One region of the Chryseobacterium sp. WLY505 genome, then DNA from elsewhere that is predicted to be linked to it. Evidence: riboswitches for the same ligand, from Rfam matches in the RefSeq annotation. Region 1 holds a riboswitch; each other region holds the start of a gene.

Region 1 (7,902 bases):
AACATACAAGAATGAACTTACTAAAAATGATAGTATTGCTTCTATAAAGCTATTGAAGCTAATCAAAAAAAAAGGATTTCCTAATGAATATAATATTGGACTAGAAATGAAAAATTGGGTGTATTTTCATGACTTCTACCTTATCATTTGGCATCAATTAGCAAGTAATCTATATAGTCCTCAACGAGTAAACTTTTCAGATGAAATTATAAAAGCAGTGAATGAAGGCAAAATCAGACCTGATATTGCAGGTTTTCTGCTTGATTTAAATAATAATACAAGTAATTATTCGTACTTTAAAATCTCTCAATTTATCACAAATGATGGGAAAATTGATTGTTGTTATGTTAATAAAGATTTTTTAGCAGAAAACAGAACAGAAGTATCTTTAAAAAAAATAAGAGAGGTTAATGAGAAAAGGAAGCAAATAGGCTTGTCATCAACAGAAGATGAAATTCGTAAGAGTATTTTCAATTTGAATAATAAAGATTATGTTTTCTCAAATAATGTTATTGAGGGATGGAATTTTAACAATAGCAATGATGTTGAGAAATTTAAAAAGAACTTAATTAAGTTGGATGATACTGCTCATTAGTTTAGATAATGATACTATGACCGATGAGATTTGTACTTGGTTGTCTTATCAAAATAAAGAATTTGTTCGTCTAAGTGAGAACCAGCATATTAACAAAGTTTTTTTTGATTTTGAGAGCAATGTTTTCAAAATTTCTATTGAAGAAATTGAGTATAAATTAGAAGATTTTAAATCAGTATTCTATAGAAATGGGGGAGTTTATTTACTATTATTTCAAAGTAAATCGGGTTCGTGTCTTTGGAAATCTCTTTACCAAAGAAGTTAATAAGTTAGAAGTTTTGTTTTTGGCAAAATCTCTAGGCTTAAAAGTCCCTGATACTTATATTTTATCTAGATTAGATGACTTGGAGCAGATTAACATGACACACCCTTATATTACAAAGGCAGTCTCTGAAATGAAGCCTATTATTGTTGAAAATGACTTGTATCTGAATTATACACATGAAGTAGACTTAAGTAATATTCATGACAAAAAAGAAAGTATTATACCTTCATTAATCCAAAGAAAGATTGATTGTTTTTATGAAATAAGAGCATTCTTTTTTGAAAAGCAGATATGGGCAATTGCTACATTTGATTTTTCTGATAATGTTGATATTAGGAACATAAGGGAGAAGGACAAGAGATATCTACCTATTGCACTTCCATCAGAACTTATAAGAAAAATTTTAAAATTAGCAAAGAACCTGGACTTTAAGTGTGGAACAGTTGACTTGCTAAAGTCTCATGATGATTATTATTTTTTAGAAGTGAATCCATTAGGACAGTTTCACCAAGTTAGCCATTATGGAAACTATCAAATAGAAAAGCATATTGCAGATTTATTATGAAAGAAGAAAAAGAACTATGTCTTAAGGGAATTGAATTCTCTCTACAGGAATGGAAGAAAAGCAACAGTGTGTCTCAGGTTAAATATTCTAAAAATAAAGACAAAAAAAGTGGAAAAACTAAAATTTTCCGTTCACAAAAACATTATTCCCTTTTGTACTAAGTATGTTTTTAAAGTTATTTGACTCGGTTAAAATAACCAGAGGAGCTAAAAATGCTATTATTTTGGATGCTAGTACTAGGTTTTTGCAACTCATTCCGATTGCCTTTTTTGACTTACTATCAAATGAATATCAAAACTATGCCGTATTAAAAAAACAATTGGATAACGATAGCTTAGAGGCTTTAGAGGAGTATCTTAATTTTATTATAGACAATAAATTAGGAGTTATTCTGAATACAAAAAAAGAATTATCAACTTTTCAGAATACATCAGAATTTAAAGAACCCCCTTCTTTTGTTGATTATTTAATTTTGGATATCAACAATTCAGATGTCCTAGATGATGTGCTGTTACAACAAATTTGTGATTTGAGAATTAAATATCTACAAATCAGATTTTCAGAACTGGAATTAAACGATACAATAAAAGTAATTAGGAAATTGAGTTTGCTTAATGATTCTAGTATTAATGAAGTGTCTCTTGTGGCAAATTATGACTTGCAATTGGTTACATTTATCAAAGAGAATTACTATAGCATTTCAAATAAATTCCTCCATTTTATATTGCATTCATCGGATGAACAGGATTTTCAAACTTTAGACCATGTTCATTTGAGTATCATTAAAAATAAAATTACCATCCCTTTAAGTTGTGGATTGATTGATTTAAAAAATATCAATCTTAATCGTAACTTTTATCTCGAAGCCAAACAGCATAACACTTGTCTTAATAAAAAAATATCAATAGATGAAAAGGGCAACATTAAAAATTGCCCCTCCATGCCTCAAAGTTTCGGAAACATCAAGGATACAACATTAGAAAATGCTTTAAATCATTCTCAATTCAAAAAATATTGGAACTTAACCAAAGATAGTATTGACGTCTGCAAAGACTGTGAATTTCGTTACATCTGCACTGATTGCAGAGCTTACACCGAACAAACAAGTGTAGACAAAGAAGGTCTCGATATATCCAAACCTTTGAAATGTGGTTATAATCCTTATACTGGTGAATGGGAAGAATGGAGTACAAATCCCCTCAAACAAAAGGCAATTGAGCATTATAGGATGCGAAATTTTGTAAGTAAATAAATTATCTGTTTTCGAAATGGATATTTATATTTTTTTCTATTTAAATTATATATTTAGGAACATAAAAAGCCCTGCAATTCAAAATCACAGGGTTTATTGTTGAGAATAAAGTCTTTTTAACTTAAAATCTCACATGGTGCTATACAGATCACCCACGGACATCTTTTAATTCCCGGAGGTGGACAGCATGCTTCGGAACAGCTTACTGCTCCGCCATTAATACTTTTCAACTGATCTCTTGAAATTTTTTTAGAATTTTTCATAGTCAAGTAATTGCATTAAACGTAAGTTAAGGCTGGTTTCCACCACCACATCCGTCGTAAGGCATACATTGCCACTTACCACCGATTAAACATAGCTGACCACCTCTGCAGTCAATTCCACCCTTAATTGTTTTCAATTCCTGTCTTTCGATTTTCTTTAAATTTTTCATAATAATTTTTACGTTTAGTTCAATTCGAAATTAATCAAATTTTATCAACTATTGTAGAATTATTGTAAAAATATTTATTTTTAAATTGTTTAATTGCAGTGTATTTTATGTTTATTTCATAGAATTAAGTAAAATGATTTGCTGAGACTGGTTTTAAAACCAGTATTGAAAGAGTTTCCTGTTTCAATAAAATCTTGTCCTGTGACAAGTCCGTTTTCAGATTGACTTGGTAATTTTGATTAAGAGTTTAATTCACCAAATCTATAATATTATGAAAAGTTTATTCAAATTCTCTGCATTATTGGTCCTAACGGTTTTTCTGACAGCATCGAAGGTATATGGACAAAAAACAAAACCCTCTGAAAGTGGCTATGCGCCTGCCAACGGAATTAAAGTGTATTATGAAGTCTATGGTAAAGGAAAGCCTGTTGTGCTGTTACATGGTGCGTTCATGACGATTGATCTCAATTGGGGTGAGCTGATCCCGGAATTGTCTAAAAACAGAAAGGTAATAGCAATTGAATTACAGGGACATGGGCATACTCCCTTTTCGGAAAGGAAATTATCACACGCCACTTTGGCCAGTGATGTTACAAAGGTAATGGATTATCTGAAAATTGATAAAGCTGATGTTGCAGGATACAGCTTTGGTGGGGAGGTGGCCTATCAATTAGCGATACAAAGTCCGGAAAGGCTGAACAAATTGGTTATTATTTCGTCAACATATAAAACTAACGGCTGGCTGCCTGAAGTCAATAAGGCCCTGGAAGGAATGAAACCCGACCTCTTTAAAAACAGTCCTATGCATACTGCCTATAATGCTGTTGCACCAGATAAAACAAAATGGACACCATTTCTGGAGCAGATGATGGTGTCTGCCGGACAGCCTTTTGATCTTGGCGATACTAATATTTCTAAAATTCCGGTACCGGTTTTAATCATAGCTGGTGATAATGATGGACTGGACAAAACAGAACTCTCAAAAACCTATAAACTATTGGGAGGTGATGTTTTTGCGGACATGGGAGAAATGCCCAAATCTCAGTTAGCTATTGCTCCGGGGCAAACCCACGTGAGTCTGATGATGCAGACGGCAATGATTCTGAACTACCTGAATAATTTTTTAAAATAGCTTGAGGATGAATCCAAAATTTGAAGCAGGAATTAATATCGCTATAAAAATTCCCAAAAATAAATATGAAAAAACAGTTGCTTTCTACAGAGAAATTTTGAAATTAGAAGTGGAGGAAAGACCCATTAATAATCCTACGGTTTCCAGAACTCACGAGGTAAAATTCGGAAATAATATTATTTGGCTGGATTGTGTCGACAATTATACCCATTCCGAAACCTGGCTGCAGCTCACGGTTCCGGATGTAGAAGCGGCCACAGAATACTTACGGTCAAACGGTGTGGAAACCTGTGACGAGATTGAAGAACTTCCTGACAACATGCACTGGATTACTGATCCTGCAGGTACTGTGTTCAATGTACAGGAAAGAAAATAATAAAAGACAGAATAATGCAGAAAATTTTAATAACTTTAACCATCAAACCATTAAAATTTTAAAACATTCTCATGCAGACGAAACCATTCAATTTCATTGTAACCCTCTTTTTTCTGGTATTAAGTGTGACTGTATTTTCACAGAAAACAGCAGCTTTGAACTCTTTACTGGACAAAAATTCAGAATTTATATTTCCACAGACACCTGATAAAATATCAAAAGCACTAAATGTAAAAACCGTTTTTTATGAAGATGCCAATGAAGAAAAATATGCAAAATGGACCATGAAAACAGGGCTGGAGCTTTATTGTGGTCTTGGGAAAAATAACGCTGTCAATGAGATGTTTTTCGAAACTTCAGACAATACATCTTTAGTAGTGGAAGGGCTTCCTTTTGGCCTTGTCCTGAATAAAAGTACATTACAGGATAGTAAAACCAGGTTCACTCAATACAATGCTAAAACACAAAAATTAGGAGCTGACAGTGAATTCCCAGGTGGATCAAAACTGACTTTTAAAAAAGGAAAACATTATGCAACATTGTTTTTTGACAGTAAAAACAGGTTGAAATCATTAGGTTTAACACCAACGCTTGTTGATCGGGCAGCCAATTAAATACTGGAAAATTAAAATAGTAATAACATCCGTCATTATCGACGGATGTTTTTATATCTGAAGCAGATTAACGTAAAGCGAAAGCTATATCGTCAGCCCATGGTTATTCTTTACCTCAGCCATCACAAACGTACTGTGGGTACTCCCTATGGAATCTACCGATCCCAGCTTATTGAATACAAAATCCTGATAATGCTTCATATCTCTTACCTGAACTTTCAGAAGGAAATCAAAATCTCCGGAAATATTGTAGCATTCGGCAACTTCTTCAATTTCTAAAATCTCTTTTACAAAATCATAACCTACAGATCTGTCATGAATTTTGAGTTTGATCTGGCAGAAAACCGTAAATCCGCGGTTCAGTTTTTCAGCATCAAGAACCGCTGCATATCTTTTAACAAAACCATCCTGTTCCAGTCTTTTTACCCTTTCAAAAACAGGGGAGGTAGAAAGGTTTACTTCTTTTGCAAGTTCCTTAACGGTCAGTTTAGCATTTTTCTGGAGCAGCCTGAGCAGCTGTAAATCCTTATCATCGAGTTGTTCCACAGAATATTATTCTTTTAAATGATTAAAACAGTCAAATGTACAGAATTATATACTTTAATTTTAATTTTTAAAAGTTTAATTTGCTTAATTATTTAATATTGATTGTAGTTTTATTCTGTATTGCTAATTTTACACAAAATTAAAAACTTTTACTGATGACCATGGTTAAAGGTAAAAGTACAGTTCTTTACAGATACTTCATCAAACAGGAAAGGTTTTACTTAAGGTAGATTAATAGGGAATCGTGTGCAAATCACGAGCTGTCGCGCAACTGTAAGTAACACACCAAAGGTTTCTGTCCTTGCAGATCCACTGCCAAAAGCGGGAAGGATGACGGAAACTGTTACAAGTCAGGAGACCTGCCTTTACTGAATTGACAATGCTTTCGCGGTCTGAAGCTTTGAGGTCATACAGATGATATATCGGATTCGGGTATTTTCTTTTGTAAAGGAAATTACGCTGTCTGCTATGTCATGACTTTCCTGAAACTTCTTCCGATAAAACATTACGAAGCCTTTTAAAGAACTTTCCCGATAAGTTGAATTAAAAAGTTTAAAAAAATGCAAACTCACATTCTTGGCTATCCGCGTATTGGTAGCAAAAGAGAACTCAAAAAAGCCTGCGAGCAGTATTGGTCAGGTAAAATCCTTTTGGAAGAACTTCTGAATACAGGAAGAACTATCTGTAACCAAAACTGGAATATCCAGAAAGAAGCAGGCATAGACCTTATCCCATGTAATGATTTTTCATACTATGATCAGGTATTGGATATGAGCCTTGTTGTAGGAGCAATTCCAACACGTTATCATGAAGTAGTGCTTAAAAAGAACAATACTGAGTTGGATCTTTATTTTGCGATGGCAAGAGGCTATCAGAAAGACGGATTGGATATCACTGCCATGGAAATGACCAAATGGTTCGACACCAACTATCATTATATCGTTCCGGAATTTTATAAAAATCAACAGTTTAAACTGAGCTCAGATAAGATTTTCAATGAATTTGCAGGAGCAAAACAAGCGGGAATCAATGCAAAACCTGTAATTATCGGACTGGTTTCTTATCTGTTATTAGGAAAAGAAAAAGAAGAAGGCTTCGATAAATTGGATCTGGCTGGAAATCTTCTTCCTGTTTATATAGAGATTTTAACCAAACTTCAGGATCAGGGTGCAGAATGGATTCAGTTTGATGAACCTTTTCTGGCGTTGGATTTAACAGAAAAAGCCAAAGAAACTTATCTTTCTGTGTATGCCGAAATCAGAAAACGTTTCCCGAAACTGAAATTTATTGTAGCTACGTATTTTGACGGATTAAAAGACAATGCATCACTTGCAGTTTCCCTTCCGGTGAATACATTACATGTTGATCTGGTGAGAAATCCTGAACAGCTGGATGATATTCTGAATATTATTCCGGAAAGCTTAAGTCTTTCATTAGGCGTAATTGACGGTAGAAATATCTGGAAAAATGATTATGAAAAATCATTGTCTTTCATCAGAAAAGCTGTTGAGAAATTAGGATCTGAAAGGATCTTCATTGCACCATCATGTTCATTGCTTCATTCACCTTGTGACCTTGATTTTGAAACCAATCTTAATCCTGAAATTAAAAACTGGCTGGCTTTTGCAAAACAAAAAGTGACAGAAGTCGTAACACTTAAAGAACTGGCTTCCGGAACGGAAAATGAACAAATTCTTGAAGCATTCGAAGAAAATAAAAAAGCCATTGAAAGCAGAAAAACTTCTTCTCTTATCCATAATGATCAGGTAAAACAAAGAGCGAATGCCGTTACTGAAAAAGACGCTCAGAGAATAAATACCTTCAAAATCCGTAAAGAAGAACAGCAGGAAGTATTGCAGCTTCCATTATTTCCAACCACCACTATCGGATCATTCCCGCAAACCACAGAAGTAAGAAGCTGGAGAGCAAAATTCAAAAAAGGAGAGCTTACTGCAGAACAATATGATACCTTATTGAAACAGGAAACGCAGAGAACAATCCGCTGGCAGGAAGACATCGGAATCGATGTATTGGTTCATGGAGAATTTGAGCGTAACGACATGGTGGAATACTTCGGAGAACAGCTGGAAGGATTTGTATTCACTAAAAACGGTTGGGTACAAA
Region 2 (7,902 bases), on a different contig from region 1:
GCTGCTTGATTTTCATGTCTTTGTTTGTGTATTTCAGCAATTCCTTTCAAAGCGAATGCTTCCAGACTTTTAGCATAATTTTTCCGGGCATAGTTGATGGACTGTAGGAAAGCCTCCTGCGCTTTATCAATTTGATTAAGGTTAAGATAACAGTACCCAATATTGTAATACACGACACTCATATTAGAATAAGTGGTTTTCTTTGCAGGAACCTTTTCATAATTTCGTATAGAAATCAGGAATTTTTCCAGAGCAATTTCTGAATTAGACTGACTTTTATATACCATTCCTCTTATTGCGTAGCTTGTAGCCGTTTCAATGTATTTCTCCGGATTTTTTTCAGGAATTTTTGCAATATACTGTTCTGCCTCATTCAGCGTTTCCAGGCATTTGTTGAAAAGTTCCATTTGCTGATATTGGATGGCGACGGAGATGAGAACACCTGCCTGGCTTTTGGGATCATTGGTTTTCTGAGACAGTTCTTTTGCTTTTAGAATATATTGTAAAGACACTTCAAAATTTCTTTTGGCAATATTGGCCGTTGAAAGCAGCATGTAAAGGTTAATAGAAGTTTTAATATCATGAGATTTTTTTAATAATTGTTCTCCGATTTTGATGGTGTTATCCGGATTGTCATAAATTTCAAGTTTGGCCTTTTTTATTAAGACACTATCAGGTGTCTTTTGTGCTTTCATACCATTACAAAAGGCAGCCAGCAACAGTATTATTTTAAAAATTGATTTCATAAGGCTTTTGTTTTACTGATTTCCTGAATATAGGCATTGGGAGACATTCCCGTAACTGACTTAAAAACAGTAGTGAATGCACTGTGTGATGAGAATCCTGAATATTCTGCCAGATAACTCACTTTATAATTAAGAAAAGCAGCATCAGTTCTTAGCAGCTGTACAATATGATTGATTCTGAGCTTGTTAATATATCCGTTGAAGTTTTTTTCCTTATTATTAATAATTTCCGAAAGGTATTTTGTGTTGATTTCCATTTGAGAGGAAAGCAGAGACAGAGACATATTTTTATTCAGAAACCGGTCGGATTTTTCAAATTCCTCTAACTTTTGGAGAATTTCATCTTCTTTTTCCCGGGATATTTTTGTTGTGCCGGAATCCTTTGTCGCTGGAGTTGTTTTGTGTAAAATGATGGGCTGAGGTTTTTGGCTGATCTGTTTTTCAAAGAAATCAAACTGTTTTTTTAAGTCTTTATTTTTACTTCTCATGAGTAAAAAATAAATAAACAAACCCAGAATGATCAAAGATAAAATCAGGATTAAAGACCAGGAAGATCTTAGAAGCATATGGTTCTGAAATTCAATATTTTTATTTTGATTGGTTTCCACAAGCTTCACAAGATATCGTATTCCTTCTTTTGAACCGGAATCTGTTTTTGTTTTTAAATCATTATAAAGTTTATTGTACTGATGGTATTTTGCATCATTATGTACCGCGTAATAATTACGGGAAAGTGATTCGTAGATTTTAATTTTTAAATTATTAAAAGGAAGATTTTCTATCAATTGAAGTCCTGCTTCCAGTTTTTTTATAGCCATTGCATAATCCTGTTTCAGAAAATAATACTGAGAGAGGTTTTCATAGGCCAGTCCTAAGAGAAAAGGCTGGTTTTTCTGATGTTCAAGATCTGCAATAATGCTGTCTATAAGGATTTTATATTCAGATTGTTGATATGTTTTCAGGAGATAGGAAGATCTGAAAATTCTGTTTTCAATTTTTAAAATTCTATTTTCTTCATTATAATCGACGAGGTATTGATTACTCTGATCTAGATTTTTTAAGGCTTCAGGATAGTTTCTGTTGATTCCCGAGTTCAACGCCTGAAGCTGATATAATTTTGCAGTGGTGATTCGTAATGCCGGGCTATTGCTTTTAAGAAGCTTTTGATCCGACAACAGATGAGAAATAATTCTTTTCGATTGATTGTACAAACCCAGATTCTGATACTGATCGGCAAGATTATAATCACTGAAGACCTGCATAAAATAAGAAAGGCCGTTTTTCTGATCTGGCTCTTCTTTTTGAGCGAAAATATTGACAGACTGTACATATTCCCCCTTCATGGCAAAAGCTTGTGAAATAATATTTTGAAGTACAATTTTGTGTTCCGCATTTTGATCACTCACAAGAATTCCCTGGGTATAGCTGATGCATTCATCAGGATTCTGATACAATTTCAGAAATGCTTTATCTGCCAACACATTGAAGTCCGGACCGGACTGTCCTTTGGTGGTAAGCGAGCAGAAAATAAAAATAAGCAGTAAAGTCTGAAATAATTTTTGTCTTGATAATTTGTTTTTTGTGTTTTTTTGAATAGTTCTGGTAAAATCCATATTCAAAATATTGTTTTATATCTGTCTGGTTATTAGGTTTTTGAAAATTAAATTCTTTTAAAATTCCTGAATTATGAAAGCCAATTTCTTTTGATAAGGGAAATATTGTATTAATATTGTTTTCACCAATTCAAAACGCTAAATATAATAAAATATGAAAAATTTTTACAGAATGTCAATAAAAATATTGACGGCTTGCCTTTTCCTGAAATTTGCTTTTGCAGGCGCTCAGCTTACTGTAATAGGTTTGGGAAATTATAATGTGGGCGCAGTCTCGGATAACGGGGTCGTAAGTATGCATACCAGCGCAGGAGGAATATATAAATGGAATGCAGCGGGAGGGCTTGTACAGATAGGTTCCATATCAAACGGATATCCGGCTGCGGGGAGAACTGTTGTTTCAAATGATGGAACCAAAATTTCGTCCTCGATAACAAATACAGCAACGGGATTTAATGAAATATCTACTTATGATGTGGCTACTTCCACCTGGGTAAACAGAGGAGGGCTTGTTCCTACAGGATGGGATGGCAGTGTAAGTTCAACCTGGGGAATGACTACCAATGGGAGCACGATTGTGGGTTTAGGGTTTCTTACTGCTGCGAACGCGCATGCTGTGAAATGGGATGAAGTGAACGGAATGGTAGATTTGGGAAGTATTGTTGCCGGACGCAGTTCCAGAGCCAATGCAATCAATGCGTCAGGAACAGTAATTGTGGGTTGGCAGGATGAGCCAACCGGGACAAGAAGTGGCGCAAAATGGCAAGATGGAGTAGAAAGCTTTATTACAGATAATAATGGGAATAATGTAGGAGAAGCAGGAGGGATTTCTGCAGATGGAATTACAATCATAGGGGCAGCAAATCCTAATCCTTATGTCTGGAATGCGGTAAGCGGGCTTACTTATATAACGCATCCTAATGCTTCTTTCAGCTTCAAAGGAGGAGCAACGGGAATTTCAGCTGATGGAAAAAAAGTAATTGGGTATTACAGAGCATTTGGAGCACCTCCGATGTCAGGTGAAGGCTTTATCTGGACCTCTGCCAGCGGAAGAATTAACCTGAATGATTATGCCGCGTCTTTAGGAATTGCTACCAATGGAGTCACGATGGGGCTTCCTTTAGCAATTTCACAGGACGGAAAGAAAATTGCCGGATCAGGGACAAATGCTTCTGGTCAAATGATTGCCTTTTACCTGGATACTTCTGAATATTTATCGGTGAATGATGCCGTAAAAGAGAAAAACAGTATAGGAATCTATCCTAATCCTGTGACTGATATCCTCTATTTTAAAGGAACAGGAAAAATAGAGAAAGCAGAAATTTATAATATGGTTGGACAAAAAGTGAAATCATTGGATGCTGTAGAAGGACAGATTGATGTTTCGGCTCTGTCAACAGGAGATTATATCTTACAATACTCTGTAAAAGGAGTACAACAGGAGCCTTATAAATTTATTAAAAAGTAACATATATAAATAGTAAAGTAGTGGGATGAATGGCTGTTTTCAATATTGAAAGCGGCCGTTCTTTTTTTTGTTTAACTGACAAAAAGATAACATTTTTAAGGCGAAGTGTAGTTTTTGGTGAATACACATAAAAAACTATCTTTGCAAAAATTTTGGTTTCCAGTATTTTGGAATTAAAAGGGAATCGGGTGTAACTCCCGGACTGTCCCCGCAACTGTAAATCGCAACACAAGTTTCTGCAAAAAACCACTGTTTTATAACGGGAAGGAGCAGAATGCGAAAGTCAGGAGACCTGCCGGAATTATAATTAAAAAAACATATTGCTTTCGGAGGAAAAGTAAAAAAGTATGGATATAAAAAGATCTTTAGTACTGCTTTTTTCATCTTATGGATGTTTTCTTTTTGGACAAGAGAAAACCATTGACACTATTTATGTCTTCGACAACCAGATGAACAGGGTGAAACTCTTTCATCCTGTAAAAACTATTACAGCAGAAGATGCTGAGAAAAACTCCAGTAATCTTTCTGAGCTTCTCAGATTTCAGTCACAGGTTTTTATCAAAGAAAATGGCCGTGGAGCCGTTTCTTCACCTTCTTTCAGAGGAACTACCGCCCAGCAGACTGCTTTTGTCTGGAATGGGATTAATATCAATTCTAATTTTTTAGGCCAGGGGGATATTAATAATATTGCTTTGTTCGGCTATGATCAGATCGGTATCAAAGCTGGTGGTGGAAGTGTAGTGTATGGAAGTGGTGCCATCGGGGGAAGTATTCACCTCAATAATACCCTTGATTTTAATAAAGGTTTCCATGGTTCCTTATTTTCAGAAGTAGCTTCTTTTAATACTTATAACAATTTTATAAAAGGTTCCTACAGCAATGATAAGTTTAGTTTTAAAGCTTCCGGAAATTATTCTGTAAGTGAAAATGATTATAAGGTCAGCGATCTGAACTATATCAACCGAAACGGAAATTATTACAATACAACGTTTAATGCAGGAGCATCCTATAAAATTACGGACGATCATAAGATCTCGTGGCAGAGCCAGTTTTTTGATTCTTCACAGCATTATCCGGTATATGAAGAAACGGGAACCAAAACGAAATATAAAACTCAGAGTGTAAGAAGTCTTCTTTCCTGGGACTGGAACAAAACGAAGTTCAGCAATTCCCTTAGAGCAGCTTATACGGAAGAGAATTTTCAGTATTTTGGTTCATTAAATCTACCTAAATCAAGTGGAGGAACCGGGAAGAATTATATTTTTAAAAATGATTTCAATTACTTTCTGAATTCAAAATGGAATTTTAATATCATCGGAGAGTTTCAGGTTAATAAAGGAGAAGGATATCAGAGCGGAATATCCAATGTCAGCAGAAATATAGGTTCCGTTTCAGGATTGCTACGATATTTTGCAACAAAAGACCTGCGTTTTGAGGGTGGATTTAAGAAAGATTTTGTAGAAGATGTAAAGTCCCCGTTAATGTATTCTTTCTCTGGAAAGTGGAGTGCTGCAAAGTGGTATGATGTGAGTGTTAATGTATCAAAAAATTTCAGATATCCGTCCTTCAATGATATTTATTACGAACCGGGAGGAAATAAAGATCTGAGACCGGAAACCTCTACCCAGGTAGATATGACCAATGAGTTCAAAGCAGGAGATTTTAAACTTACCCTGTCTCCTTACTATATGAATGTGACCGATCTTATTGTATGGCTTCCGACTGCTCTGGGATACTGGCAGGCATATAATGTCAATAAATCTGAATCTTACGGCCTGGAATCTCAGTTGTCTTTCAGTAAACAGCTGGGCAGCCATAAAATCCGCGTGAATGCAGGATACTACTATGCAAAATCTATTGATAAAGAAACGAAAATGCAGAGACCTTATGTTCCCATGCACAGAGGAAATGCCAGTATAGATTATGAATATGGTTTCTTTAAGTTTTTTGCACAAGGACAGCTGAATGGGGTTACTTATACGACAAGTGATGAAAAAAGATCTGATGCCATAGATCCATATTTTCTTTTAAATATGGGCATTTCGGCCACGTTAGCCAAGAAATATACCTTAGGGTTTAAAGTGAATAATCTAACCAATACTTACTATAAAACTGTTTCTTTCTATCCTTTACCGAAAAGAAACTATAGTGTGTATGCAGCAATAAATTTTTAATAAATTAAAATTGAATAAATTATGAAAATAACTAAACTTTTAACTGTCCTATTTGCAGTTGTATTATTGTTTAATATTTCTTCATGTACAAGTGATTCTGCCGAATTTGAAATTTCCCCGATCACGTACCAGAACGGATATTTTATCGCTAATGAGGGGAATTTTAACAGCCAGGGGGCTAAAGTAACATTCCTGACAAGAGATTTAAACTTAAAGCAGGATGATGTATATGGATACAATAACAATAAAGAAATCCTGGGTGATGTTCTTCAGACCATCGGTCTTAACGGAAATAAAGCTTATCTTGTTTTGAATAACTCAAACAAAATTGTTGTAGTAGACCGTTATACATTCAAAAAACTAGCAGTAATTACTGATCAGATTGATAATCCAAGAGGAATTGCTTTTGCTAATGACTTTATCTATGTTGCAAACCTAAACTTCTCTACGAATGCTACAAGTGTAACGAAATATAAAGCTTCTGACTATTCATTTGTAAGCAAAATCACCATGACAGGTGGTGCTGATAAAACAGTAGAAGCAGGTGGAAATGTTTTTGTACAGAATGCTACTTCAGGATATGGAAATATGATTACTTATATCAATACTTCTAATGACAGTAAGACTGAACTTACTGTTCCGAATGGTAAGATCAACAGTACTATTTCATACAAATCTAACGTGTATACAATTTCTTCTACAGCCGCTGATTCATATATCTACAAAATATCAAGCACAGGAGCTATGACACCGGTAGTTACATTGACAGGAATTCCAAGTGCTACCAATCTTCAGATTGATAATGATAAAATTTACTTCAGCTCTGCCAATAAAGTGTATACAACAAGCTTAGCGACTCCGGCAATTCCTGCAAGCCCACTATTAACAGCTGCAGATGGCGGTCCTTATTTTACACTTTATGGATTTAATGTTATTGATGGTAGAATTTTTGCATCAGATGTTCATCAGTTTACAGCAGAAAGCGAAATGCTAATATATTCAGCAACTACGGGGAGCAAAATTACTTCTCTTAAAACAGGAGGTCTTGGTGCTAACGGAACTTTCCTGAATCCACAATAATATAGTACTTCTAAAAATAATTTTTTATTTTTTCATCATTTGTGTTTTTTTCCGGCCGGTTTCGAAGAAACCGGCCGGCTTTGTTTCCTTAAGAAAAAAATTCCGGCGGGATGGAACATCCCGCCGGAATTTTTAATATTTTTCTAAATTGAATTATAAGGTTAATCCCAGTTTTTCAGCCTCAGCAATCACAAATTTTGTCGCTTCTTCTTTTTCATTGGGAATTTCCCCTTCGAGGATAGCTTCTTTTACTTTCTCTTTCAGTATACCAATTTCGCGGCCCGGTTTAAGATTAAACATTTCCATAATTTCTTCACCGGTAATAGGAGGCTGGAAATTTCTTACCTGATCTTTTTCTTCCACTTCCTTGATCTTTACCGCTACATATTCAAAGTTTCTTTTAAATTTCTCCTGTTTCTTAGAGTTTTTAGTGGTAATATCCGCTTTGCAAAGGGTGAAAAGATCTTCCAGATCTTCTCCTGCATCAAATAATAGTCTTCTCAATGCAGAATCTGAAGCATCATCCGTAATCAGTGCAATAGGTCTTGACGAAAGTTTTACCATTTTCTGAACATATTTCATATCACTTCCCAAAGGTAATTTTAATCTCTGGAAAAGTGTTTTTACCATTTTTGAACCCAAAAATTCGTGTCCGTGAAACGTCCATCCTGTTCCTTCCACAAACTTTTTTGTCGGAGCTTTTCCAATATCATGGAGCAGGGCAGACCAGCGAAGCCAAAGATTATCCGTATTTACAGAAATATTATCCACTACTTCCAGCGTATGATAAAAATTATCCTTGTGGGTTTGTCCTTCCACTT
Region 3 (7,902 bases), on a different contig from region 1:
TTTTTTCAGAAAAATAAGCTTCTTCCTGTTCTTCGATTTTTTCAGGACTTCCGATTTGTGCGATTACCTTTTCTACATCGGTATCGTTGATCACTTCACGTTTTCCTAAAGAATCTTTGAAAATCTCCACCATTCTTATTTCTATGTCATGCATTACTTCATCAGCCTCAGAAGCATCCAGAGAGCTTCTCAGTGCATTCAGGTAATCGCTGAGCTTTATATATGCGTGTTCTTCTATGGTAAAAGAAAAACCTGCGAGTCCTATTGAGAGTGTCTTGTTCATAGCTTTGTTTTTTAATTTTGTTGGGTGATTTGGTTTACTGAGGCTGTCAGTTCATTCCATGTATTGAGTAGTTCATCCAGGAAAAGTTTTCCTTTTTCTGTGATCTGATAATATTTTCTGGGTGGTCCTCCTGTAGATTCTTCCCATCTGTAAGAGAGAAACTCTCCGTTTTTAAGTCTTGTAAGAAGAGGGTAGAGGGTCCCTTCCACTACATCCAGTTTTCCTTTTTTCAGTTCGTCAATAAGATCAGAAACATACATTTCGCGATTATTGATGAGACTTAGAATACAGAATTCCAGAATTCCTTTTCGCATTTGCGCTTTGGTATTTTCGGTATTCATCTTTGATAAGTTTTGTTAATTAGTTATATTTTTAGAAAAATGCCCCTAGCTAGCTGAGCCTATTCTAATTTTACATTACAAAGATATGTAAATAAAATGGTATTATGCAATACAAAGTAGTGAAATTTTTAAAATAAATTGTTTAAAATGTTGAAAATCAATATAATAATTTTAATCATCAATTTTGAGTCAAACGGATTTTAGAAGAAAATGTCTGAGAATTTTTAAATTTTTACATAGAATTTTGAAAATTGGAGAGAAAAAATGATCTTTTATCACTTATCACTTATCACTTATCACTCATGTTCTAGCCCCGATAGCAGCGGTTACCCCACAGCAGCTATGGCTTTAGGCAGGCGCGAGGAGTAAGAGCGGATAGCGGGAGACAGCTCCTTATTATGAATAGGCTTTTATTGAAAAGGTAATTCTGCCAGATAATGAGACCGGTGTTTTGATATCGGTATTATGATTCGTATTTTTGTTAGCAATAAAAAACACCTAAATCATTTACTAGTACCATGAATATTTTGAATAAGTACAAGCACTTATCGTCATTCCTTTTATTGGGTCCCTTATATTTCGGACAGTATCAGTTTGAGGTTAAAAATGTATCAAAAAGTTATGATGCCGTCATCCAGATAGAAGATTGTTACGACGACAGATGCGGAGGAAAGGGAACGGTGGAGCTGTTTGATCATAAAAACAGCAAGGTACAGACTTTTGTCTCAGAGGATCTGGTTTTATATACAGAACAAGGTCAAAAGCCGATCCAGGGGAAATTGATCCCCCTTTTGAAAGATCAACGGGCTGTGATTATAGATGACTTTAATTTTGATGGAACGGAAGATGTTGCGGTAAGGAACGGAAATATGGGAAATTACAGCGGGGCATCTTATGACGTATATGTCTTCAACAAAACAAGAATGGGGTTTGTAAAAAGCGATGAACTTACAGAACTGGGCTCAAACGGCCTGGATATCTTTGATGTTGATGCCCGGCGTAAACGTCTTATTTCCTATGGGAAATCCGGGTGCTGTGATTTTTTTACCACAGAATATGCTGTAATTCCGAATAAAGGGCTGGAAAAGGTCCTCGAAAAACAAGAGGATATGAGTATAGAAGGTAGTGTAAAAGTAATCACTAAAGAAAAAATAAATAATAAATGGATTACCAAAACAAAGGTATATCCGTCTGATCAATATAACAGAAATAAGAAGTAAGATGAAAATTCAGAAAGAGATCGATTTTATTCTGGCAGTAGATGCGCTTAAAAATGTACAACGACGAAACTATAATGCAGACGATTCCCGAAGAGAGAATACGGCGGAACATTCCTGGCAGATTATTATTCTGGCTCAAATCCTTTATCCGTATGCTAAAAACCGTGCAGATATAGATTTGCTAAGGGTGATAAGAATGCTTTCTATCCACGATCTTGTAGAGATTGAGGCCGGAGATACTTTTATTTTTGATGAAAAAGCCATGGTAGGAAAGTTTGAAAGAGAGAAAGCTTCTGCTCAGAAAATCTTTGGAATTCTGGATGAACCTTTGCGTACTGAATTTTTTAATTTATGGCTGGAGTTTGAAGATGAGAAAACACCAGACGCTATTTTTGCGTGTGGGATCGACAGAATCATGCCGTTTATCTTAAATTCTCATACTTCCGGAAAGAGTTGGACTGAAGCTGGAGTGACAGAAAGACAAATCCGAAATATGCTTGAAAATGCGATCAGCAGAGCATCGGATGAAATGGGAGAGGCGTTTGAGCTTTTATTGGGTAAAAGTCTGGAAACAGAAAAAGTGCTGAAGTAATTTCAATGAAAAATATATAAAGCTTCGGGCGGCCTTTGGCCGCCCGAAATTTTATTTATAGTATCTGGATTGGTTTCTTGAATTCGTCAATCGCTACAAAAGTAAAATCACCTATAATTGCTTTTTCTCTTTCATAGGAGTACATCTGTTCGGTGTAAATCTCAACATTTACTTTCATACTGGTTTTTCCCACGTATGAAACTTTCCCGATCAGTTCCACAATGGTTCCGGCAGGAATAGGCTTTTTGAAATCGATCTTATCGCTGCTTACCGTTACCACTCTTTTTCTGGCAAAACGGGTTGCGGTGATAAAAGCTACCTCATCCATCAGCTGCATTGCAGTACCTCCAAAAAGGGTATCGTAATGATTGGTGGTGTTGGGGAAAACCGCTTTAAAGATTCTGGTTTCGGATGCTTCAATTCTTTCTTCTGTAGTCATATATCATTATTAATTAAAGCGATAGGAAATGATTGGAAACAACAGAATAATGACAGGAACTTATAGAATTCCTGAAACAATCCATCAGATCAATACAACTTCAAATCGCGAAAGTTACATGTTTAAGAAAAAGGCAGGTCTCCTGACTTGTAACATCATTTATCTCCTTCCCATGCCTCGCACAGTGGATCTTTGATAAAGACTTCAGTTACTTTACAGTTGCGCGACAGTCCGTGATTTTCACACGGTTCCCTTTTAATCTGCAGTGATGCAGAACCAATTTCTGTGATGAATAAGCGTAAAAACTTTTCGAATGCAAAAATAATGAATTTATTCCGGATTATGATAAATAATCTGGCTGATTACTCTTCCTTTCTTAATCGTCCAGAGTGTGGTATATCTGTTTTCTCCTGAACCGTTGATCATATAAAGGAAAATATTATCATTGTCAAGGGAAGTTACTCCAATGTTCTCAAAATCCATGGTAGGCTGGAACATATTTTTGATAGCTTCTCTTACAAAAACAGATCCTCTTCCGGGCTGCTGTACTCTGATGGATTTGATTTCAGTCATACCTTCAGGAAGATCATTCCCGATTCCCCATGGTTTCACTTTATCAATGGTGAGAATTTTTCCATCTGCATCTTTTTCCTTTTTACGGTATCCGGCATTGGACGGATAGATATCAATTACCACTTTGCTCCTTTGGGCAGTAGGGATTTTTGGATCAGAGTTGTCGGTGAAGATCAGGGATCTTCCGTTTTTGGATTTGGATGGAGTATAAGCGGGAAGCTCGTCCACATACGCAATACGTCCTTTATTTACCATTCCTTCTTTATCCAGAGTTTCATACCGTACAAAAGGTTTGTCGTCATCCTGTTTTTCAGGATATTTGATCCAGATCCATTCCGTTTCTCCGGGAGCAGGTTTTACATAAACAAATACATCTCCTTTACGCATACGGATCTTATCTACAATTTTTCGGTAATCGTCTTTATGTACGCGTACGTTGGCATATCCTTCTTCAGCTTTTACAACTCCAAAAGGAACTTTAGTCTGCCCTTTTACAAAAGCAATAGATAAAATACTGAAAGCGGATAAATAGAATGCTTTGTTTATGAAAGTCATCATGAAAATTTTTTGATCCTTCAAATATATAAATTAAATGCTTTTCGGAAGATAATTATACCGTTGCAGTTCTTTAAAATCTTGTATTTGTTTCAGATGACCGTCCGAAAGCAGATATGTGATTTTAGAAATATCCAGAACATCCTTAAAATTATGATCAGAAATAATGAATCCCCTATTCTCAGACTGTTCAATAATTGCAGCTTTCAATGCTGCAGAAACTTTTGGAGAAAGACTGTGGAAAGGCTCGTCCAGTAAAATAAAATGCGATTCAGAATAAATAATCATCAAGGTTTCAATAATTCTCTGTTCACCTTTGGAAAGATTTTTAGGTTTTTCATGAAGGAAAGGCTGTACGAATTCTGATGTAAAAAGTAGCTCAGTATTCTTTTGATTACAAAAAAGAGGAATCAGGTTTTTGATTTTTATAAATTTTGGCAGAAAGAGATTCTGAGGTAAGTAAGCAATTCTGTTTTTTCTATCGGACATACTTTTCAGAATAGTGTTGTCATATTTTATAAACTGACTATCACCATACTCAGTTCCGAAAATAATTTTTAACAAGGTTGATTTTCCAACACCATTTCTGCCCAGAATTCCAATAATCTGCCCGGTTTCACATCCTAAATAAATATCTTGAAGGATCTTATTTTCTTTAAAAGATTTGGTTATGCTGTCAATATGAAGCTTACTCATAAAATTCCTGTTATTATTTTGACAATCAAACAGAAGGCTACCGTGAATCCCCAAAGGAAACTTCTGGAAAATCCTAAATTGGCATAAAAGTAATATTCATTTTTAAACCGGAGTTCATAGATAAAGTAATGAAGGACAGGAGATATTAAAAGAAAACTCAATCCGAAATTCTCAATACTGAAAGAGGATAAACAAGAAGCCAATAAAGAAAATATCAAGGTGGGAATTATTATTTTTTTATAAAAAATCCAGAGAGTAGAAATACTTTTGAACATATTAGAAGCATGAAGTTTCTGTGTGTTTTACACTTTATTATCAAATATATTAAAAAATACAAAGCTATATGAAGAAAGTCTAAGCTATATTTGAAAAAATACCCTATTTTTCAAGGAAATTTTAAAACTAATAAACATGACCAAAAAACTACTTTTTGTATTCTCTTTTATGTTGGGAATTTCAAGCCTTCAGGCAGCCCACAAAATAGAAGAAGAACCTCAATCTTTATTGTACTGTGATACCAATGCTCCAACAGGAGTTCAGATGTCGAATATAACACTTACTTCTGGAACAGTTACCTGGACTGCAGATCCTAATACTCCGGATAATATGATAAGATATAGAATACCAGGAACAACTTTCTGGATGACGGGTACACCCGTATCGGGTCAAAACTCTTTCACAATTACAGGTTTGCAGCCTTGTACAGTGTATGAAGTACAGGTAGTGAAAGTGTGTACGACACAGGGATTATGGTCTAATCCTATATTTTTTACCACTACCATTAATTATTGTGCAAGTGCTTCTACAGATACCACGATGATGCATATTTCCAATGTGACTGTAAATTCTACAGGAGTTACCTCTCCAATGGTAAGCGATTCCGGACCTTCCAATTATATAGATTACAGAAGTGACCTAAGCCGTAGAGTTAAGTTTTTTATAGGAACTACAGGAAATAAGCTTTCAGTAACCAATACCTGGACGGCAACTCCAGGTACAACAACAGTAACGGCGTGGATTGATCTTAATGCCAACGGAATTTTTGAATCCAACGAAAGAGTGATGGTCGCCAATAATGTCACTCAGGCAGCACCGGCTGTATCTGTGTTTACGATTCCAAGTCTGGCAGCAGTGACACTATGTGGTGTTACCATGAGGGTTATTTCCAGTCAAACAATACCTTTAGATGCCTGCAGTACATTTACCTATGGGGAAGTTGAAGATTATGGAGTAGATTTGATCAATCTCACCCTTGGAGTGGAAGAATCAAGAAAGTCTGTAAAACCTGAAATTTATCCCAATCCTGCCTCTGATGTTTTAAATATCTCCGGAATTTCAGAAGCAGCGGATTATGAAATTTACAATGCTGTAGGACAGAAAATTAACGGAGGAAAAGTTTCAGATCATTATGTAAACCTTAATCATTTGTCAAAAGGTGTTTATTTTATCCAGTTGAAAGATAAAGAAAAGGTAACCCGATTAAAATTTATTAAGAAATAACATAAGAATGAATGGTCTTAAACTATCTCTATTTTAACCGAAATTTTGATTAAATTTGGGAGGAATACCAAACTATATAATCATGATCAAAAAAATGTTTATGCTATTTCTTTTGTCAATTATTTCATTTTATCAATGCAATGTATTGAAAATCAAAGAAAATCCAGTTTCATTATTATTGCCACCTGCAAATGTTATTATAACAGATATAACTCCTACCAGTGCCACTATTTCCTGGACTCCTCAAATAGGAACAGGAAGTATGGTTGTTTATAAAAAAGTGGGAGAAACAAGTTCAAATAGCACATATACTACAAGTACTTCGATGACAATCTCTAGTTTGACACAGTGTACAACTTATGAAGTAAAAGTACAATATGTACAAGCAGGCGGAGGATATTCAGTACCTATTACTTTTACAACACCAATGTGGTACTGTATTGAAAATTCTACTGCTACAATTACCCCTTATCTATATGCATCTAATGTTACACTTAATGCAACTGATTTGCCGCAGATGACTAGTAATTCAACAGGAACAAAAGCTTACGCAAATTTCCGCTCGGATCCCACTCGTAAAGTAAAATTGGTGCGCGGAAGCAGTAATAATACTATTTCTGTTACTAAAGCGGGACCTGCAACTCAAAATCCCACTACGATAGGGATTTGGATTGATTACAATGGAGATAGAGCTTTTGATCCTTCTAGTGAAAGAATACTATATTCAAGTAATAGTACAGATATGAATCCTACAGCTACTTTTAATGTGCCTCTACAAGCCGGACAAGTAGATTGTAAGGTAGCGATGAGGGTAATATCGAATACTACACCTTATTTTACGAATTGTGGTCCTACAAATGAAATACAGGATTATGAAGTTGAGTTTATTGATGCTTCAAGTTTAGCAATAGAAGAATCTGCGGGAAAGAACAAAGAAATTAGTATTTCTCCCAATCCTGCCTCTGATGTCTTAAATATTTCAGGAATTTCAGAAGCAGCGGATTATGAAATTTACAATGCTGCAGGACAGAAAATTAACGGAGGAAAAGTTTCAGATCATCATGTAAACCTTAACCATTTGTCAAAAGGAGTTTATTTTATCCAGCTGAAAGATAAAGAAAAGGTAACCCGATTAAAATTTATTAAGAAATAAAAAAGAGAGAGTACCTTCTGGTGCTCTCTCTTTGTATTTGCGTTAAATTAATTTTTTATTTATTAAATTCTCTCAAGTTCATCCGCATCAATTGTGGTCTTGAAAGTTCCGTAATTGACAATTACTTTGTTTCTGGAAATTTTTTCAATGGTTCCCACACTGGTGCTTCCGGTAATACGAACACGTTGTCCGATTTTCATCCACACAGCACGGTCGGTTTTGCGTTTCTCTTCCAGTTTTTCATTGGTCTCAGCAATTTTTTCAATAACCTCTTCCTTTTTCAGCTGTTGAGTGATTTTTCTCTTAACAACCTGCAGGCGTTTGGTTTCATCCTTATCACTGCCCAGTTTTCTGAATTTCTCCTGTTCAAGAAGTTTTACAAAATCTTTTACAACATCCTTCCTGGATTTACCTTTGGTATAGCTGTCAATGAATGTTTCAATCTTATTTCCGAACTGTAGTTTGCGGTGTTCCTCTTCATATAATTTCTGGAAATTGAAAAGTTTCTGCTGAAGCTGCTCATTCAGTTTCTGAAGGTTATCACGTTTAT
Region 4 (7,902 bases), on a different contig from region 1:
ATTGAGAACTTTACGTATCCTGAAGCACTCCGCCACGCTGCAAAAAAATACGGAATTGAAATTGAAGAAGATCAGCGTGAAATTTCTGAAGAAGCAAAAAATGCCCAGACTGAAAAAGATCTCTTGTATAAGATCCATGAGGTTGCCAATACTTATTTTCAGGAGATCCTTTGGGATGATCAGGAGGGTAGAAGTATAGGTCTTTCTTATTTCAAAGAAAGGGAATTGAAGGATGATATCATTAAGAAATTCCAGCTTGGATATTCTCCGGAGAAGAAAAATGCTTTCACGGCTTATGCCCTGGAAAAAGGATATACTAAAGAGATTCTTGAAAAATCCGGACTTTCTATTTTTCCTGAAAATACTCCTGCAGGCGTAGACCGTTTCAGAGAAAGGGTTATTTTCCCTATTCACAGTTTTTCCGGCAGGGTTTTAGGTTTTGGAGCAAGGATTCTTAAGAACAATGTTAAAACTGCAAAATATCTTAATTCCCCGGAAACGGAGATCTATCATAAATCCAATGTTCTTTACGGATTAAATCAGAGTAAGCAGGCTATTTCAAGAAAGAATGCTTGTCTTTTGGTGGAAGGATATATGGACGTGATTTCCCTTCATATGTCCGGAATCGAAAACGTAGTGGCAAGTTCCGGAACGTCTTTGACGACAGAACAAATCAAACTTATTAAAAGGCTTACGGAAAACGTAACGATTCTTTTTGATGGTGATAATGCCGGTATCAAAGCCAGTTTCCGAAGTATTGATATGCTGCTGACTGAGGGAATGAACATCCGTGTCTTGCTTTTCCCGGATGGAGATGACCCGGATTCCTTTGCCAGAAAACACCCGCAGGATTACGTTGAAAAGTACATCGAAAATGAAGCGATGGACTTCATCGACTTCAAGGCGGAAATTCTCCTGAGAGATATCGGAAATGATCCGATTAAAAAGGCTGAAGCAATCAGAGATATTGTGAAATCTGTCTCTTTCGTACAAAATGCCCTGAAAAGAGAGGTTTATCTTAAAGAAGTTTCCAATAAATTCGGACTTTCTGAGCAGAGTCTTTTCAATGAACTGGATGTTCAGAAGCAGATCACACAGAATCAAACGCATCATGTTCAACAGCAGCAGAAAGAGAAAACAGCCGTTCCGAAAATGGAAGTTGTGCCTTTGGATCAGAAAAAAGAAGATCCTTTTCTGTATGATGTACTGTTCATGGAGAATAAACTTGTTGAACACATGTTGGCATTTGGAGATATTATTTTGAAACGTAGAAATGAACAGGGAGAAGAATATCAGATTACTGTAATTGAGGAGATTCTTCATCATTTTGAAGAAGAGCAGTATGCATTTTTAGTTAAAGGCAATGAAATCATTATTACTCAGGTAAGGGAAGGGATTCAAAAAGATGAGTTGAGAAGTGGAAACTTTTTTGTATCTTTTATGGACGAAGAAATTACCACAAAGGTTGTAGACGCACTGATCCCGTTGGATGAGCTTGAAAACTGGGCTTCCAGAAACATTTATCCTCCCAATTATGGTGATAAAGTGGCAGATCAGATCAAGGGAGATGTTTTGCTGCACAAATACAGATATATTGATTATTTAATTACAGAAACAGATAAAGAGCTGGATGTGTACAGGGATACTGATGAAGGAAAGTACTATGAGCTTATCAAGAAAATTACATTATTGAAACAGGCTTCCATGCGATTGAGTAATATCATCGAATATTCACCTATCAAAGGAATCTATGGTAGAAAAAGATAATTTTTAAGTCAGTTTTTTTATATTCTGTGACAAAAAGTCCTATAAAATTTTAGGAATAAATATTGTAATTTAAACTTCGAGAATATTTTAAAAATAATACATAATAGAAATATGGACATTAAAAAAGAATTCAGAGATTTCTCTGTAAAACATTTAGGAAACAACGGTTTAGTTACCGATCAGTATATGGGAATGTATGGCCCAACGAATCTTACTCCGTACATCATGGAAGAGAGAAGATTAAACGTTGCTCAGATGGACGTTTTCTCCCGTCTGATGATGGACAGAATTATCTTTCTTGGGACAGGTATTGATGATCAGGTAGCAAACATTGTTACGGCTCAGCTTTTATTCTTAGAAAGTGCTGATCCTTCGAAAGATATTCAGATCTATATCAACTCTCCTGGTGGTAGTGTATATGCAGGTTTAGGTATTTATGATACCATGCAGATCATTAAGCCCGATGTAGCAACAATCTGTACAGGTATGGCTGCTTCAATGGGAGCTGTATTATTGGTTGCAGGAGAAAAAGGAAAACGTTCTGCGCTTAAGCACTCAAGAGTTATGATTCACCAGCCTTCAGGAGGTGCTCAGGGAGTTGCTTCTGATATGGAAATCAACTTGAGAGAGATGTTGAAATTGAAGCAGGAGCTTTATGAAATCATCGGTCATCATTCAGGACAAACGTATGAGTGGGTAGAAAAATCTTCTGACAGAGATTACTGGATGACTTCTGAAGAAGCTAAAGGCTACGGAATGGTAGATGAGGTTTTACAAAGATCTACAGAGAAAAAATAATTGATGATAAAATCATGAGAACCGCACTTATCTGGTGCGGTTTTTTTGTTGGGTTATATTTTTAAATGTTTAGATTCCTGCAGAATGACAAACTGTATGGATAGACAACCATTTCAATTCTGTCATTCCGTGGAAATCCAGCCACAATGATCCAAGAACAGATGTGGGAGAAAAATTACAATCCCAATTAAAGTTTCAACTGAAGACGCAAGAATTCCCCTCCGCTGGAGGGGTGGCAAAAATTCAAAGAATTTTTGACGGGGTGGTTTTAACAGTCTATTTTACCTATATCCCCACAAAAAAAGCGTCTCAAGACGCTTTCTCTATTTCTTAACAATCTTATGTATTGTCGTATTTTCAGCTGTTTTAATCTCCACAAAATAAGCTCCCGTGTTTAAAGAATGAATATCAATCTTAGTAAACTGTGAAGTCATTACTTTCTGTCCTGTAGCAGAATAAATATTCACTTCTTTCAGTTTCTCAGCCGTTTCAATCTGAATAAAACCACTTGCCGGGTTTGGATAAACACTGAATTTTTTCTTTGTCACAGAAGAAACCCCTAAAGTAAGCTGTGCTTCGGTTGGAGTAAATGGTCTTCTTTGCCCGAAACTCAATCCAAACCAATCAGTGTTACTCAGTTGAATCTGAGAAAGATTGGCTTTTGCTTGCCAGCTTGATAGATCTTTTCCTTTATACAATTTCCAGCTGTCTGATCCGGAAGTATTCCCAGCAAAGGAATTCAATGCTAAATTAGCAATCTGATTATTTGCTGATGTGAAGTTAAAATAAGAAGCTTGAGATTGGATCAGTTGTAACGCCTGTTCAGCTGTTATACTTCCGTTATATTTAATTCCAAAAACAAAAGAATTGGCATTTCCGTTGGTATTATCAGTTCCGAAATCAATAACTACAAGACTTTTATTAGTTCCTGTTCCCACCCAGTTCGTAACCTGAGAAGGAGTAAACCAAGCAGAACTGTAGGCTGCAACTGGTGGGGAAGGTATTGTAGGAGGGGAAAAACTATAAGAAGCTCCATACCATCTTCCGTCCACTAAAAGATCATTGTTCACACCATTATTGAATGCCATAGTTGATGGAGTATTTCCTGACCAGGTAGACCAATAGTCGTCAAGACTAGGAGTATGATGATTGTAATTTAAACTGTACAGAAATCCGGATGGTATTTCAATTTCCATTTTAGGTTCTGCAGCGGCAATAGCAGTAATCATGTCTTCCATGGTTAAACCATTTCCGTCAAAACGATATCCCCATGCATAAGAATTTGGAGTGCTGTCATCATTAAAGTCTGCAATGAAATACGCTTTTTTAGAACCTGTTCCTACCCAAAATTTAATGTCGTTTTCTGTGAATTGGGCCGACAATAGCTGCATGCAAAGCAGTAAGAAAAAAAGATAGATTTTCCTCATGATATAATTAATTTAAAGTTTTATTCCCGAAACTTATCTTCAGAGGAGAAATAATTCTTTCTCTGAATCTAGTGTTTTACGGCAGGTCTCCTGGCTCACATCTTACAGCTTCCTTCCCGGATTTTCACGTCCAGTGGTTTTTCGTGCAGTAAGTTTAAACAGTTTACAGTTGCGGGTACAGCCCAAGATTTGAATATTATTCTCACTTGATTCCCTATTAATGAACATTGTTCAGCCTTAAAACGCTGCAAATATATCATATAAATTGATAAGTCTGTTTTGTGAATTATTTACCTTTAAAAAGTTGATTTTCAATTTGATTAATAATTTGGCGGGATTGTTGGTTTTTTATTTTTAAATAAGTTCGTTTCTTATTTATTTTCAATGCTTCTGTCTGTTCTATTGTTAAAAAACAATTATCATTATATTCAAGATCAGTTTACAATCAAGTTCTATTTTCGCAGCCATAAAATAGCATATGAAAAAATTACTATGGTCTGTGAGTATACTGGCTGTATTGGCTTCATGTAAAAGTGATGATGATACCACCATAATTAATCAGGATATTAATTATTCCAAATTCCCTCAGGAGTTTCCCTTTACAAAACTGGCTACAATAAACGGAGTGGATGTTATCAACGGAGGTTTTGGTTCCGGAGCAGCCGCTCATCCTACCAGAAAAGGCGAATTCTATGTCATTACAGACAGAGGGCCTAATACCGACTTCCAGAATGGGAAAAAGTTTCTTGCTCCTAATTTTACTCCAACCATTATGCATTTTAAAATCAATGCTGACGGAAATGTAGAGGTCATCAAATATATTAAACTTAAAAATCCATCCGGACAACCTATTACAGGACTTCCAAATCCTGCAGGAATGGGAAGTACGGGAGAAATTGCTTATGATGCTTCCGGAAATGTCTTAGGTACTGATCAATATGGTCTTGACAGCGAAAGTATTGTTGCTGCTGCTGATGGTACATTCTGGGTTTCTGATGAATATGGTCCACATATCGTACATTATAGTGCTGATGGAATCGAGATGGAAAGAATAAGCCCTGTTGGCGTAAATACAGGACCAAGAAAACTGCCTGCTGTTTTAGCCAAAAGAAGGGCCAACAGAGGAATGGAAGGACTTTGTATCACTCCGGACGGAAGAACATTGGTAGGTACCATACAATCCATGATGTTTGTTCCTAGTAAAGCATTGGCTACCAATACTACTTTAACGAGAATTGTCACTTTTGACATTATTACAGGGCAAACCAGGCAGTTTTTATACAAACAGGATGGCGGAGCTTCTGATTCGGTGTGTGATATTACAGCCATTAGCAATAATGAATTCCTGGTGATTGAAAGAGACGGAAATTTCGGATCTCAGGGAGGAATCAAAAAAGTATACAGAATCAATCTGAGCAGTGCTTCCGATGTGAATGGAACTGATATTAATGCGGTGGACGGAATGAAAATTAACGGAAAAGCTTTAGAGCAATGTTCATGGGATGAAATTACCAATGCCGGAATAAAAGCTGTTACCAAAACATTAGCCGTAGACCTGGTAGCAAAACTGGGCTATGAACATGATAAATTCGAGGGAATTGTTTATTTGGGAAATAATAAACTGGCTGTTTTCAATGATGATGACTTTGGAGTAGTGGATGATGGAAGCGGAAATCCAAAAGCTAAAATTTTGCCTAAAACGGGTAAAGTAGACAAAGGAACAATGTATGTAGTCGATATTCAATAATTAGATTTTTTTAACGGAAAAGCGGCGGAATCAAAGATTCCGCCGCTTTTTATTGGATGATATATAAATCCTTTATATTAATTAAAAGCTTCAATAATCTTAGAGAAATCCTCTAATTTCAAAGCTGCTCCTCCGATAAGACCACCATCGATATCCGGCTGAGAGAAAATTTCTTTAGCATTGTCTGGTTTTACAGAACCTCCGTAAAGGATAGAAACCTCGTCAGCAACTTCCTGTCCGTATTTTGAAGCGATAATATTTCTGATATGAGCGTGGATTTCCTGAGCCTGCTCCGGACTTGCTGTTTCTCCTGTTCCGATAGCCCAAACCGGTTCGTAAGCAATCACTACTTTTTTGATCTCTTCAGCAGAAAGTGTGAAAAGAGCTACTTCAGTCTGATTTTTTACTACCTCAAGGTGCTGTCCTGCTTTTCTCTGCTCAAGAGTTTCTCCATTACAGTAAACAGGAATAAGCCCTTTATCAAGAGCTAATTTGATTTTTCTGTTACAGTGAGAATCTGTTTCTCCGTGATATTGTCTTCTTTCAGAATGCCCGATTAGTGATCCGGTTGCATCAATAGATTCCAGCATGTCTGCAGAAATTTCACCCGTATAGGCGCCACTTTCATGCTCGCTCATATCCTGAGAAAATACTCCGATTTCATCCTTTTCAAAAACGTCTTTTGCCATCATCAAATACAATGCAGGGGGAGCAATCCAAACCTCACAGTTTGTAGCATTGTTGTTTTTATAGCTTAGTAACTGAATCATTAATTGTTGTGCATCAATTACATTTTTGTTCATTTTCCAGTTTCCTGCAACTATTTTTCTTCTCATAAGATTTAAATATAGATTTATTTATTTTTTAATTTTTCTTTTTTGGATAATCTGCGAGACTCTTTTTTGCTCTCGCGGATTTGTTTGATTTAGCAGATTAATGTAATCTAATTATTTATTATAAGTTATTTACCACTCTCTTTATATTGTCCAGAATATTGGAGGTATTAAAATTTATTTTTTGATATACAGATTCAAGTAAACCAGGTCCTAACTGATTATATACATTGAAAACACATTTACGAACGATGTATGAAATTTCATTTTCTGTCATTAATAGAAATCTGCATTATCTGCAAAATCTGCGAGATTCATTACTTAGTAATCCCTTCCAGTTTAAACATGAAAGCATATACCAAAGCCACATCCTTCAGATAATCAAACCTTCCGGAAGCACCACCATGGCCATAGTCCATATCTGTTTTCAATAACAGTACATTTTTGTCCGTTTTCATATCTCTTAGTTTGGCAACCCATTTTGCTGGTTCAAAATATTGTACCTGAGAATCATGTAATCCTGTTGTTACCAAAAGATTCGGATAGTTTTTCTTCTCTATATTTTCATACGGAGAATAAGATTTCATATAAAAATAAGCTTCCTTATTATTGGGATTTCCCCATTCGTCATACTCATTGGTCGTGAGTGGAATACTAGTGTCTAACATCGTATTCACTACGTCTACAAATGGAACCTGTGAAATAACCCCATTCCATAGATTAGGACTCATATTGGCTATAGCACCCATCAATAAACCACCTGCACTTCCTCCCTGAGCGTAAAGATGCTTAGGTGAAGTATATTTTTCTTTCACCAGATATTCCCCGCAATCGATGAAATCGGTAAATGTGTTTTTCTTTTTCATCATTTTTCCATCTTCATACCACTGTCTTCCCATTTCCTGACCTCCGCGGATATGGGCAATTGCAAATGCAAAACCCCGGTCCAAAAGACTCAGTCTGGTACTGCTGAAACTGGCATCCATAGAATTTCCGTAAGAACCGTAAGCGTAGAGTAGAAGTGGGTTGTTTCCATCTTTTTTGAACCCTTTTTTATAAACAATAGAGATTGGAATTTTTGTTCCGTCTTTTGCTGTGGCAAAAAGTCTTTCCGTTGTATAATTATCTTTATTATAACCTCCCAGAACTTCCTGTTGTTTTAAAAGAACTCGTTTTCCTGTTTTTAAATCCTGTTCATACTGAGAACTTGGTGTAATCATAGAAGTATACCCAAAACGGAAATTATCCGTGTTGTATTCAGGGTTATCCAGTGAATAAACAGTATAAGCAGGTTCATCAAATTTTAGAAACTCCTTTTTCCCTGTTTTTC

What was found. Region 1 has a riboswitch for cobalamin ahead of metE (5-methyltetrahydropteroyltriglutamate--homocysteine S-methyltransferase). Riboswitches for the same ligand answer to the same signal wherever they lie in the genome.
Region 2: another riboswitch for cobalamin. It lies ahead of RAH34_RS01445 (TonB-dependent siderophore receptor); the one in region 1 lies ahead of metE (5-methyltetrahydropteroyltriglutamate--homocysteine S-methyltransferase).
Region 3: another riboswitch for cobalamin. It lies ahead of RAH34_RS00700 (acyl-CoA thioesterase); the one in region 1 lies ahead of metE (5-methyltetrahydropteroyltriglutamate--homocysteine S-methyltransferase).
Region 4: another riboswitch for cobalamin. It lies ahead of RAH34_RS19250 (T9SS type A sorting domain-containing protein); the one in region 1 lies ahead of metE (5-methyltetrahydropteroyltriglutamate--homocysteine S-methyltransferase).

Annotation. Positions count from the first base shown of each region.
Region 1 covers NZ_JAVCWI010000004.1:187,328-195,229, forward strand. The annotation lists gene RAH34_RS11155 (hypothetical protein) at 1-595, shown strand, start outside; gene RAH34_RS11160 (hypothetical protein) at 784-1,425, shown strand; gene gwsS (grasp-with-spasm system SPASM domain peptide maturase) at 1,589-2,677, shown strand; gene RAH34_RS11170 (hypothetical protein) at 2,794-2,940, opposite strand; gene RAH34_RS11175 (hypothetical protein) at 2,967-3,110, opposite strand; gene RAH34_RS11180 (alpha/beta fold hydrolase) at 3,382-4,242, shown strand; gene RAH34_RS11185 (VOC family protein) at 4,250-4,618, shown strand; gene RAH34_RS11190 (hypothetical protein) at 4,690-5,232, shown strand; gene RAH34_RS11195 (Lrp/AsnC family transcriptional regulator) at 5,317-5,778, opposite strand; cobalamin riboswitch at 5,974-6,160, shown strand; gene metE (5-methyltetrahydropteroyltriglutamate--homocysteine S-methyltransferase) at 6,339-7,902, shown strand, end outside.
Region 2 covers NZ_JAVCWI010000001.1:320,893-328,794, reverse strand. The annotation lists gene RAH34_RS01460 (lipopolysaccharide assembly protein LapB) at 1-746, opposite strand, end outside; gene RAH34_RS01455 (AraC family transcriptional regulator) at 743-2,359, opposite strand; gene RAH34_RS01450 (T9SS type A sorting domain-containing protein) at 2,532-3,827, shown strand; cobalamin riboswitch at 3,964-4,142, shown strand; gene RAH34_RS01445 (TonB-dependent siderophore receptor) at 4,175-6,001, shown strand; gene RAH34_RS01440 (YncE family protein) at 6,023-7,081, shown strand; gene RAH34_RS01435 (CCA tRNA nucleotidyltransferase) at 7,235-7,902, opposite strand, start outside.
Region 3 covers NZ_JAVCWI010000001.1:137,313-145,214, reverse strand. The annotation lists gene RAH34_RS00720 (PspC domain-containing protein) at 1-283, opposite strand, end outside; gene RAH34_RS00715 (PadR family transcriptional regulator) at 295-624, opposite strand; gene RAH34_RS00710 (hypothetical protein) at 1,143-1,844, shown strand; gene RAH34_RS00705 (HD family hydrolase) at 1,846-2,436, shown strand; gene RAH34_RS00700 (acyl-CoA thioesterase) at 2,492-2,875, opposite strand; cobalamin riboswitch at 2,990-3,171, opposite strand; gene RAH34_RS00695 (hypothetical protein) at 3,206-4,006, opposite strand; gene RAH34_RS00690 (ATP-binding cassette domain-containing protein) at 4,037-4,699, opposite strand; gene RAH34_RS00685 (GEVED domain-containing protein) at 5,111-6,199, shown strand; gene RAH34_RS00680 (T9SS type A sorting domain-containing protein) at 6,282-7,352, shown strand; gene RAH34_RS00675 (DNA mismatch repair protein MutS) at 7,415-7,902, opposite strand, start outside.
Region 4 covers NZ_JAVCWI010000012.1:29,475-37,376, forward strand. The annotation lists gene dnaG (DNA primase) at 1-1,767, shown strand, start outside; gene clpP (ATP-dependent Clp endopeptidase proteolytic subunit ClpP) at 1,879-2,565, shown strand; gene RAH34_RS19250 (T9SS type A sorting domain-containing protein) at 2,889-3,992, opposite strand; cobalamin riboswitch at 4,055-4,247, opposite strand; gene RAH34_RS19255 (esterase-like activity of phytase family protein) at 4,471-5,739, shown strand; gene tpiA (triose-phosphate isomerase) at 5,817-6,575, opposite strand; gene RAH34_RS19265 (GxxExxY protein) at 6,694-6,849, opposite strand; gene RAH34_RS19270 (S9 family peptidase) at 6,890-7,902, opposite strand, start outside.